One region of the Nocardioides sp. Arc9.136 genome, then DNA from elsewhere that is predicted to be linked to it. Evidence: predicted binding sites of a transcription regulator. Region 1 holds the regulator's gene; the other holds the start of a gene.
What was found. Region 1 encodes HrcA, which represses chaperone genes, less so after heat shock. Its sites were predicted from a motif close to TTGGCACTCGNNNNNNNCGAGTGCCAA; they were not measured.
Positions count from the first base shown of each region.

Region 2: a site for HrcA is predicted at 3,129-3,155, ahead of groES (co-chaperone GroES). Genes of this name have one in related genera too.

Region 1 is NZ_CP113431.1:2,976,762-2,982,170, forward strand. It holds gene OSR43_RS14460 (16S rRNA (uracil(1498)-N(3))-methyltransferase) at 1-361, opposite strand, end outside; gene dnaJ (molecular chaperone DnaJ) at 361-1,533, opposite strand; gene hrcA (heat-inducible transcriptional repressor HrcA) at 1,586-2,620, opposite strand; gene OSR43_RS14475 (hypothetical protein) at 2,789-3,523, shown strand; gene OSR43_RS14480 (MBL fold metallo-hydrolase) at 3,571-4,416, shown strand; gene OSR43_RS14485 (hypothetical protein) at 4,435-4,671, shown strand; gene OSR43_RS14490 (DUF3097 domain-containing protein) at 4,724-5,409, shown strand, end outside.
Region 2 is NZ_CP113431.1:3,615,833-3,621,241, reverse strand. It holds gene OSR43_RS17450 (S-(hydroxymethyl)mycothiol dehydrogenase) at 1-160, shown strand, start outside; gene OSR43_RS17445 (MBL fold metallo-hydrolase) at 160-804, shown strand; gene OSR43_RS17440 (B12-binding domain-containing protein) at 882-1,916, shown strand; gene OSR43_RS17435 (class I SAM-dependent methyltransferase) at 1,923-3,101, opposite strand; gene groES (co-chaperone GroES) at 3,299-3,595, shown strand; gene groL (chaperonin GroEL) at 3,688-5,310, shown strand.

The DNA of each region.
Region 1 (5,409 bases):
TCCAGACCGCCACCGAGCGCGAGGCCGCCCACGGCACGATCGTCGTCGCCCCGATCTCGGTGAGCACCTCGACCGCCAGCTCGCCGCGCTCCCCCTTGGGCAGCGCCTGGACCACGACCACCGACGGCGACGGCGCCTCGACGCGGCGCACGTCGCTCACCCGCACGTCCAGGACGCGCTTGCCGGTCGAGGCGACCTCGCCGGTGACCGACGTGCCGGAGCCGTCGGTGAGGACCAGCGGCTCCCCCACCCGCATCCGGCGCACGGCGACGGCGTGGTGCGCCTCGTCGCCCTCGACCGTCACGGTGGCCCCGGCGCCGACCCCGGCCAGCGTCGGGACGAGGTGGACCGGGAGCGACATCAGTGACCGTCGAAGGCGTCGCGCAGCCGCCCGAAGAACGACTTCGATCCGGGCTTGACCTGGCCGGTCGGGGTCTCCTCGCCACGGATCGCGGCCAGCTCGCGCAGCAGCTCCTCCTGGCGGGGGTCGAGCCGCTGCGGGGTCTCCACCGCGACCGAGACGACGAGGTCGCCGCGACCGCCGCGCAGCCCGGGCACGCCGCGACCGCGCAGCACCTGCTCGGTGCCCGACTGGGTCCCGGCCGGGATCTCGAGGGCGAACTCGGTCTCCACCCCGGAGTCGGCGCCCTGCTCGACGTCGGCCTCGAGCGTGGGCAGCGTCAGCGAGGTGCCGAGCGCGGCGGCGGTCATCGGGACGGTGACGGTGCAGTGCAGGTCGTTGCCGTGCCGGGTGAAGACGGGGTGCGCCGCGACCTGGATCTCGACGTACAGGTCGCCGGCGGGGCCGCCGCCGGGGCCGACCTCGCCCTGCTCGGCCAGCTGGACGCGGGTGCCGGTGTCGACGCCGGCGGGGATCTTGACCGTCAGGGTGCGGCGCGAGCGGACGCGGCCGTCACCGGAGCACTCCCGGCACGGCTCGGGGATGATCGTGCCGAAGCCGCGGCAGGCCGCGCACGGGCGCAGCGTGCGGATCTCGCCGAGGAACGAGCGCTGGACCTGGGCGACCTCGCCCTGGCCGCGGCAGGTCTCGCAGGGCACGGGGTGGCTGCCCGGCGCGGCACCGTCGCCGTGGCAGGTGGTGCAGAGCACCGCGGTGTCGACCTTGATCTCGCGGGTCACGCCGAACGCCGCCTCGGCGAGGTCGACCTCGAGCCGGATCAGCGCGTCCTGGCCGCGGCGCACGCGGGGCCGCGGGCCCCGCCCGCCGCCCGCGCCGCCGGGCTGGCCGCCGAAGAAGGCGTCCATGATGTCGGTGAACGAGAAGCCCGCCCCCTGGCCGAAGCCCGCCGCGCCGCCGCCGAACGGGTCGCCGCCGCGGTCGTACGCCGCACGCTTCTGCGGGTCCGAGAGCACCTCGTAGGCGGTGGAGACCTCCTTGAACCGCTCCTGCGCGTCCGGGTCGGGGTTGACGTCGGGGTGGTACTGCCGAGCCAGCCGCCGGTAGGCCTTCTTGATCGCGGTGTCGTCCGCGTCGCGGTCGACTCCGAGCAGCTCGTAGAGGTCCTGGCTCAACTGGGTTCCTTCGGTGATCGAGGTGAGAGAGGTACGCCGCGACGCGGGGCGGTCAGCCCTCGTCGAGGATGCGGGAGACGTAGCGGGCGACGGCGCGCACCGCGGACATCGTGCCCGGGTAGTCCATGCGGGTCGGGCCGACGATGCCCAACGTGGCGAGCGCCTCGTCGCGGGGGCCGTAGCCGGTGGCGACGACGCTCGTGGAGGCGAACTGCTCGTAGGGGCCCTCCGCGCCGATGCGCACCGTGACGGCGCCACCGGTCGTGGCCTCGCCGAGCAGGCGGAGCAGCACGACGTGCTCCTCGAGCGCCTCGAGGAGCGGCCGGACCGCGGAGTCGAAGGAGTCGCCGTACCGCGCGAGGTTGGCGGCACCGCCGACGGCGATCCGCTCGTCGGAGCGGTGGTCCTCCATCGCGTCGGCGAGGGTCTCGACGACCGCGCGGGTCACGCCGTCGTCGCGGTCGGGGGCGTCCCCGGGGACCTCCGGCACCGCCTCGCGAAGGCGGCGCACGGCGTCGGAGATCACCTCGCCGGTCGCGGCGTGGTTGACCCGCGAACGGAGGTCGGCGAGGGCTTCCTCGGACAGCTCGGCGGGCAGCTCGACCAGCCGCTGCTCGACGCGACCGGTGCTGAGGATGAGCACGACGAGGAGACGGTTCGGCGTGAGGGCGACGAGCTCGACGTGGCGCACCGTCGAGCGCGAGAGCGTGGGGTACTGGACCACGGCGACCTGGCGGGTCAGCTGGGAGAGCAGCCGCACCGAGCGGGTCACGACGTCGTCGAGGTCGACCGCCCCGTCGAGGAAGGAGGCGATGGCGCGCTTCTCCGCGCCGGTCATCGGCTTGACGGTGCTCAACCGGTCGACGAAGAGCCGGTAGCCCTTGTCCGTCGGCACCCGGCCGGCACTGGTGTGCGGCTGGGTGATGTAGCCCTCGTCCTCGAGGACGGCCATGTCGTTGCGGACCGTGGCGGGCGAGACGCCCAGCCCGTGGCGCTCGACCAGGGCCTTGGAGCCGACCGGCTCCTCGGTGGCCACGTAGTCCTCGACGATGGCCCGCAGCACGGCGAGCCTGCGGTCCTCCTGCACGTCGCCTCCCTACCTCTGGCACTCGTCACGACTGAGTGCCAACTGTAGCGCGCCGCGGTACCGCCTCGGGTCTCGCCGACCGAGACGTCGCCTTCCCCGAGAGCCACTACCGACGCATAGGTTAGGCTCACCTAAGTCACCCACCGCCGGCCCTGCCGAGGGAGCACCATGACCGTCGTCCCGAGCAGCACCACGCGCCACGACCCGAGCCGCCTCGCGGCCGCCGCCCGCAGCATCCTCTCCTGTCCCGCGAGCGTCCACCTGGTCGTCGACGGCGCCCCCGACGTCCTGGAGGGTCCGGAGGCCGAGGGCACGGGCATGCAGGACTGCGGAGGCGAGCCGACGTTCTCCACCGCGCTCGGCTCCGACCTCGCCGTGGTGGCGGCCGCCGGTCGCCGCGCCCTGCTCACCGTGCACAGCGGGCTGGGCCGCCCCGGCTCGGAGGACCGCGAGGCCACGCTGAGCATCGCCGGGCGCCTGGTCGTCCGCGGCCGGGAGACCTGCGAGTGCTGCGGGGACCCCCGCGACGTCGTCGCCCTGGAGCCGGACCTCGTCGCCCTGGGCCGGCGGGGTGCCGGCGCAGAGCAGCAGCTGCGGGTCGACGTGGCCAGCTTCCGCGCCGGCGAGCACCAGCTCAACCGCGGCTACCTCCAGCGCTCGGTCGAGCACGCCAACAGCCACCACCAGGAGGAGCTGCGCCGCGCGGTCTCCACCACGACCGGCACCCGGATGGGCGACGTCGTCGGCGTGGCGCTGGCGGACCTGCGCGCCGACCGGGTCGAGGTGCAGTGGGTGGGCCCCGAGGGGGCCGACCGCACCGTGCTGCACTTCCCCCGCGCGGCGCGCACCACCGCCGAGCTCGGCGACATGCTGCGCCGCGAGCTGCACCACGGCATGTGCTGACCGAGAGCCCGGGGCACGCCCGGGGCAGGTGCACCTAGGCTCCCCGAGTGACCTTCACCGAGATCGCCGACCGCGTCTGGGTGACCCGTCGCCCCTGGTACGACGTGACCACGACCGTCGTCGGCGGCGAGCGCGGGCTGGTGGTCGTCGACACCCACGCCTCCACCGCCGCGGGCCGCGAGCTGATTCGCGACGTGCGCGCCCTCGGCGCCGGTGAGGTCGTGGCGGTCGTCAACACCCACTGGCACCTCGACCACCTCCTGGGCAACGAGGCGTTCCGGGAGGTCTGGCCCGAGGTCCCGGTGCACGCCCACGAGGAGGCGCTCGCCGAGCTGGAGCGGGGCGCGGTCGCCGCGCTCGAGGAGCAGGCCGGGACCGACGAGGAGCACCGCGACGAGCTCCTCGCCAGCACCGTCGTGCCGCCCGACCACACCTTCTCCTCCGCCCGGGTCCTCGACCTCGGCGACCGCGCCCTCGAGCTGGTGCACCCCGGCCGCGGCCACACCTCGGGCGACCTCGTGCTCCGCGTGCCCGACGCCGACGTGCTGGTGGCCGGCGACCTCGTGGAGTCCTCGGCCCCGCCGTCGTTCGGCGAGGACTCCTGGCCGATGGACTGGCCGCTGAGCCTCGACATCGTGCTCGGGCTGACCACGGCGACCTCCGTCGTCGTGCCGGGGCACGGACCGGTCGTCGACCGCGAGTTCGTCGAGGAGCAGCGCAACACCATCGGCGTGCTGGCCGAGACCGCACGCGACCTGGCGACCCGCGGGGTGCCCCTCGGCGAGGCGCTCGACGCCGCCGAGTGGCCCTGGCCGCGCGAGCACGTGGCTACCGCGGTGGCGCGCGCCTACGCCCAGCTGCCGCGCAGCCAGCGGCGCTTGCCGCTGATCTGATCCGGGTAACGGGCCGCCATGAGCGAGCCCACCCCCGAGGACGCCGGCCGGGACGCGACCGGCATCGGCGACGACCAGCTGCCCGAGGACCTCCAGCCCGGCGAGGACAACCCGCTCGCCGAGGGGCTCGATCCCGGCGAGACCGCCGGCGACCTCCTCGAGGACGGCAAGCACACCGACCAGGAGCAGGCCCGGGAGCAGGCGCCGGAGCAGGGCGGCGCCCAGGACGGGTCGGGCACGTCACAGGACGGTTGACCCCGGCGCGCCGTGCGCGCGAGCGTCGGCGGGCCCGCCTAGCGTCGGTCGGGTGACCGACCGCTACGGACCCGACGTCCTCTCCACCGACTGGCGCGCCCCGAAGCGCGGCCGCGCCGTCGAGGCGCCCGCCGAGATCGGGGCCGTCGTGGAGGAGGTCAGCACCGACTGGGTCGGCGAGATCGTCGCCGTCGACCGCGACCTGCACACCGTCACCCTCGAGGACCGGCGCGACCGCCGCCGCACCTTCCCGCTCGGGGCCGGGTTCCTGCTCGAGGGCAAGCCCGTGATCCTCACGGCCCCGGTCCGTCGGACGGCGCCGGCCAGACCGACGCGCACCGCGTCGGGATCGATCGCGGTGCGCGACGCCAAGGCCCGGGTCGCGCGCGCCAGCCGGATCTTCGTCGAGGGCCGCCACGACGCCGAGCTCGTCGAGAAGGTCTGGGGCGACGACCTGCGCATCGAGGGCGTCGTGGTCGAGTACCTCGACGGCATCGACGACCTCTCCGAGCAGCTGCGCGACTTCCGACCCGGCCCGAACCGGCGCGTCGGCGTGCTCGTCGACCACCTCGTCAAGGGGTCCAAGGAGAGCCGGATCGCCGACGCCGTCCGTCGCACGCCGGTCGGCAAGCACGTGCTGATCGTCGGCCACCCGTTCATCGACATCTGGGCGGCCGTCAAGCCCGAGCGGCTCGGCCTGGATGCCTGGCCGGACGTCCCCCGCCACCTGGAGTGGAA
Region 2 (5,409 bases), 640 kb from region 1:
CCTGCCCACCCGCGACTTCCCGATGCTGGTGGACCTCTACCAGCAGGGCCGGCTCGACCTCGACGCCTTCGTGACCGAGGAGATCGGCATCGACGACGTGGAGGCGGCGTTCGAGAAGATGCACCACGGCAACGTGCTGCGCTCGGTGGTGGTCTTCTGATGGCCGAGGGCAGCAGCGCCGGCGCGGTCCGGGTCGACCACGCCGTCGTCAGCGGCACGTTCAGCCTCGACGGCGAGACCTTCGACGTCGACAACAACATCTGGGTCGTCGGCGACGACTCCGAGTGCGTCGTCGTGGACGCCCCCCACGACGTCGAGGCGATCATGGACGTCGTCGGCGACCGGACGGTCAAGGCGATCCTGCTGACCCACGCCCACGACGACCACTGCCGGGTCGCCCCGGCGCTGCGCGAGCGGGTCAACGGCGGGTCGGGCGCCCCGATCCTGCTGCACCCCGACGAGCGGCCGCTGTGGGAGCTCACCCACACCGACCGCCTCTGGGACCTCGACCTCGCCGAAGGGTCGGAGGTCACCGTGGCCGGCGTGGTGCTGCGCGCGCTGCACACCCCCGGCCACGCGCCCGGTGCGGTCTGCTTCTCCGCGCCGGACCTGGGGTGCGTCTTCACCGGGGACACGCTCTTCCAGGGCGGGCCCGGCGCGACGGGTCGCTCCTACAGCGACCGCCCCACCCTCGAGGCGTCGATCCGCGCGAAGCTGTTCGCGCTCCCCGACGAGACGGTCGTCCACACCGGGCACGGTGACGACACCACGATCGGCGCGGAGAAGGCGGCGCTCGGGGCCTGACCGAGACCCTCGGCCCGGGACCGGTGGCGTTGGAACGCTCCAAGAATGTGGGGCGCCGGTTCCGGGCAGAGGAGCGCGTGGACCAAGCTCGGGCGGACTACTGGGGCGCGCTGCGCGAGGGGGACCGGGCCGGTGCGCTCGCGGCCGTCAAGCGGATCCGCGACGCCGGCCGGACCCACCTGGAGATCATCGACGAGGTCATCGTCCCCGCCCAGGAGCGGCTCGCGCAGTGCTGGTTCAGCGGCGAGTGGACCCTGGAGCAGGAGCAGGCGGCCACCTCGATCAACGAGGGCCTGGTGCACTGGCTGTGCTCGTTCGCGCCGGCTCCGCCCGCGGACCGGCCCCTGGTCGTCGTCGCGACGCCCGACCGCCAGGAGCTGCCCGCACTGGTGCTGGCCGAGGGGCTGGCGGCGTCGGGCTACCGCACGACCTTCGTCGGCGGCGCCGCGGTGGGGACCGACCTGCTGCGCCAGGTCCTGACCCGCAAGCCCCGGGCGCTGCTGGTGACCGCCGGGCGCACCTCGTCGCTGGCGGCGCTCAAGCCGCTGCTCGAGAACGTCCGCGCGACCGGCATCCCGGTCCTCGCCGGCGGACCCGCCTTCGGTGGCGACCCCGCCCGGGCGACCGCCGTCGGCGCGACGGCGTACGCCGCCTCGGTCGCCGAGGTCGTCGTGCTGCTCGAGCAGCTGCCCCGGCGGCTGCCGACGCGGGCACCGGAGCCGGCGAGCCCGGCGGAGGTGGAGGCGGCCTGGCTCGCCGAGTTCCGCCACGAGATCACGCCGTACGTGCTCCGGGCGCTGGCCGCCCGGCACCCGTTCGCCGTCCGGCCGGCGTGGTGGGCCGAGCTCGAGGAGCACGTCGAGCACGTCCTCGGCTGCCTGGCGTCCTCGCTGGTGACCGGTGACGAGACGATCATGGTCGAGGTCCGCGACTGGCTGACCCAGGTGCTCGCGGCCCGCGGTGCGGACGCCGTGCTGGTCCAGGACCTCTGGGAGCTGCTCGCGGTCCCGCTGCGCGGCCACCCGCTGGCCCGGGTGCACCTGGCCGGGTCCGCGCCCGTGGGCGGGACGACCGACGGCGGGTTCACCGACGGCCTCGCGACCTCGGTCTAGCCGCGCTCAGGCCAGCGGGCGCACGAGCAGCGCCGTGCCGGCGCCGGCGACGCGCGTGAGCACGACCGTCCCCGCCTCGTCCCCGCTCAGCGCCAGCCGCTTGCGCAGCTGCTCCGGCACGACGTCGACGCCGCGCTTCTTGATCGTCAGCGTGCCGATGCCGCGCTCGCGCAGGGCGGCGCGCAGCGCCTTCTCCCGGTACGGCAGCTCCTCGAGCACCTCGTAGCCGCGCGCGACGGGCGAGCGGTACGCCGCGTCGCCGGTGACGTAGGCGATGTGCTCGTCGACCAGCCCGCCCTGCACGGCGGCCGCCACGGCGGTCACCAGGCCGGCGCGGACGACGGCACCGTCCGGCTCGTAGAGGTAGCGGCCGACCGGGCGCACCCCGACGCCCGCCTCGCCGAGCGGCGGGGCGTCCTCGTCGGTCAGCGTGGCCAGGCCCCCCTCGCCGATCACGGTCGCGCGGCGGCCGGTCGTCGCGAGGCCGCCGGACCACAGCGCGGCCTCCTTGACCTCGCCGTGGTCGCTGACCCACTCCGCCTCGACCCCGTCGGGCACCAGCGCGTGCGGGATGCCGGGGGCCACCTTCACGCAGGAGTCGCGGCGCAGGAGGCGCTCGACGAACGGCCAGGGCGGGGTCCAGTCGTCGACGTCGAAGGTGCGCCCGCGGGCGCCCCGGCGCGCGGGGTCGGCGAAGGCGACGTCGAAGGGGGAGGGGTCGACCGTCGTCGCGTCGGCGACCATGACGGCCCCGGGCAGGTCGAGGGCGGCGAGGTTGGCCTCGGCGACCGCGACGCGGACCGGGTCGAGGTCGACCCCCGCGCAGGTGAGGCCGGCGCCGGCCGCCGCGACCAGGTCGCCGCCGATCCCGCAACCGAGGTCGACGAGCGTCCGCGCGGCGTACGCCTGCAGGCGGGCGGCGCGGTGCCGCGCGACGGGCAGCCGGGTGGCCTGCTCGAGGCCGTCGGGGGTGAAGTACATCCGGGCGGCCAGGTCGCCGAACTTGGCGCGCGCCCGCTCGCGCAGCCGGGCCTGGGTCAGCGCCGCGGCGGCGTGCTCGGGCGTCGCGTCCCGCCGCAGCGCGGTCTGGGCCGCGAGCGGCTCGGCCTCGACGAGCTCCTCGGCCCGGTCGAGCAGGGCCTGGCCGGCGTCGGTGAGCAGCCAGCGGAAGGCGTCGAGGTCCACCCCGCGATCCTCGCAGGCCGGGGGTCCCTGGCACTCGCGCGAGGTGAGTGCTAGTTTCTGTCCTGGCACTCTCCCCGTGAGTGTGCCAGCGCTTGCCTACCGAGCACGACCCCCGCGACGGCGTGCTCCGGGACCGCAGGCACCAGACGTGCACCACCCGCCTGAGACATCTGAGTTTGAAAGTGGAGGTCGACATCGTGTCGGTCAACATCAAGCCCCTCGAGGACCGCATCGTCGTCAAGCCGCTCGACGCCGAGCAGACCACGGCCTCCGGCCTGGTCATCCCGGACACCGCCAAGGAGAAGCCCCAGGAGGGCGAGGTCGTGGCCGTCGGCCCCGGCCGCTTCAACGACGACGGTGACGAGCGCGTCCCCATGGACATCTCCGTGGGCGACAAGGTCATCTACAGCAAGTACGGCGGCACCGAGGTGAAGTACTCCGGCGAGGAGTTCCTCATCCTCTCCGCGCGCGACGTCCTCGCGATCGTTTCCTGATCTCTCCCGGGTCGTGTGCCTGACGACGCGCTTCGGCGCGTCGGACGGCACACGACCCGGTCCTCTTTCCCGCACCACCTGCTAGGAGAGTCATGCCCAAGATCCTGGAGTTCGACGAGTCCGCCCGTCGCGCGCTCGAGCGCGGCGTCGACGCGCTCGCCAACGCCGTCAAGGTGACGCTCGGCCCCAAGGGCCGCTACGTCGTCCTCGACAAGAAGTGGGGCGCCCCGACGATCACCAACGACGGCGTGACCGTCGCCCGTGAGATCGAGCTGGACGACCCGTTCGAGAACCTCGGCGCCCAGCTGTGCAAGGAGGTCGCCACCAAGACCAACGACGTCGCCGGTGACGGCACCACCACCGCGACCGTCCTCGCCCAGGCGATGGTCCACGAGGGCCTCAAGGCGGTCACCGCCGGCGCCAATCCGATGGGCCTCAAGCGGGGCATGGACGCCGCGGCCGAGGCCGTCGGCAACGCCCTGCGCGACGCCGCCCGCGAGGTCGAGACCCGCGAGGACATGGCGTCGGTCGCGACGATCTCCTCGCGCGACAGCCACATCGGCGACCTGCTCGCGCAGGCCTTCGACAAGGTCGGCAAGGACGGTGTCATCACCGTCGAGGAGTCCAACACCATGGGCACCGAGCTGGACTTCACCGAGGGCATGCAGTTCGACAAGGGCTACATCAGCCAGTACTTCGTGACCGACCCCGAGCGGATGGAGGCCGTCATCGACGACCCCTACATCCTGCTGCACCAGGGGAAGATCTCCTCCGTCTCCGAGCTGCTGCCGCTGCTGGAGAAGGTCATCCAGGCCGGCAAGCCGCTCTTCATCCTCGCCGAGGACGTCGACGGCGAGGCGCTGTCGACGCTGGTGGTCAACAAGATCCGCGGCACGTTCAACGCCGTCGCGGTCAAGGCCCCCGCCTTCGGCGACCGCCGCAAGGCGATGATGCAGGACATCGCGACCCTGACCGGTGGTCAGGTCATCGCCCCCGAGGTCGGCCTCAAGCTCGACCAGGTGGGCCTCGAGGTCCTGGGCCGGGCGCGCCGCGTCGTCGTCACCAAGGACGAGACGACGATCGTCGACGGCGCCGGTGACGCCGCCGAGGTCGAGGGCCGCGTCAACCAGATCAAGGCCGAGATCGAGAACACCGACTCCGACTGGGACCGCGAGAAGCTCCAGGAGCGCCTCGCGAAGCTGGCCGGCGGCGTGTGCGTGATCAAGGTCGGCGCCGCCACCGAGGTGGAGCTGAAGGAGAAGAAGCACCGCATCGAGGACGCCGTCTCCGCGACGCGCGCCGCGATCGAGGAGGGCATCGTCCCCGGCGGTGGCTCCGCGATCATCCACGCCGTCTCCGTCCTCGACGACGACCTCGGCCTCACCGGTGACGAGGCCGTCGGCGTCCGCGTGGTCCGCAAGGCGGCCGACGAGCCGCTGCGCTGGATCGCCGAGAACGGTGGCGAGAACGGCTACGTCGTGACCACCAAGGTCCGCGAGCTCGGCGTCGGCAACGGCTACAACGCCGCCACCGGCGAGTACGGCGACCTGGTCGCCCAGGGCGTCCTGGACCCGGTCAAGGTCACCCGCTCCGCGCTGGTCAACGCCACCTCGATCGCGGCGATGCTGCTGACGACCGAGACGCTGGTCGTCGACAAGCCCGAGGAGGAGGACGAGACCGCGGCCGCAGGCCACGGTCACGGCCACGGTCACTGAGACCCAGCACCACCAGCACCACCAGCACCGAGACGGCGCCGGTCCCCGCGAGGGGGCCGGCGCCGTCGGCGTTCCCGAACCTGCCGCGAGCTCTGCCTC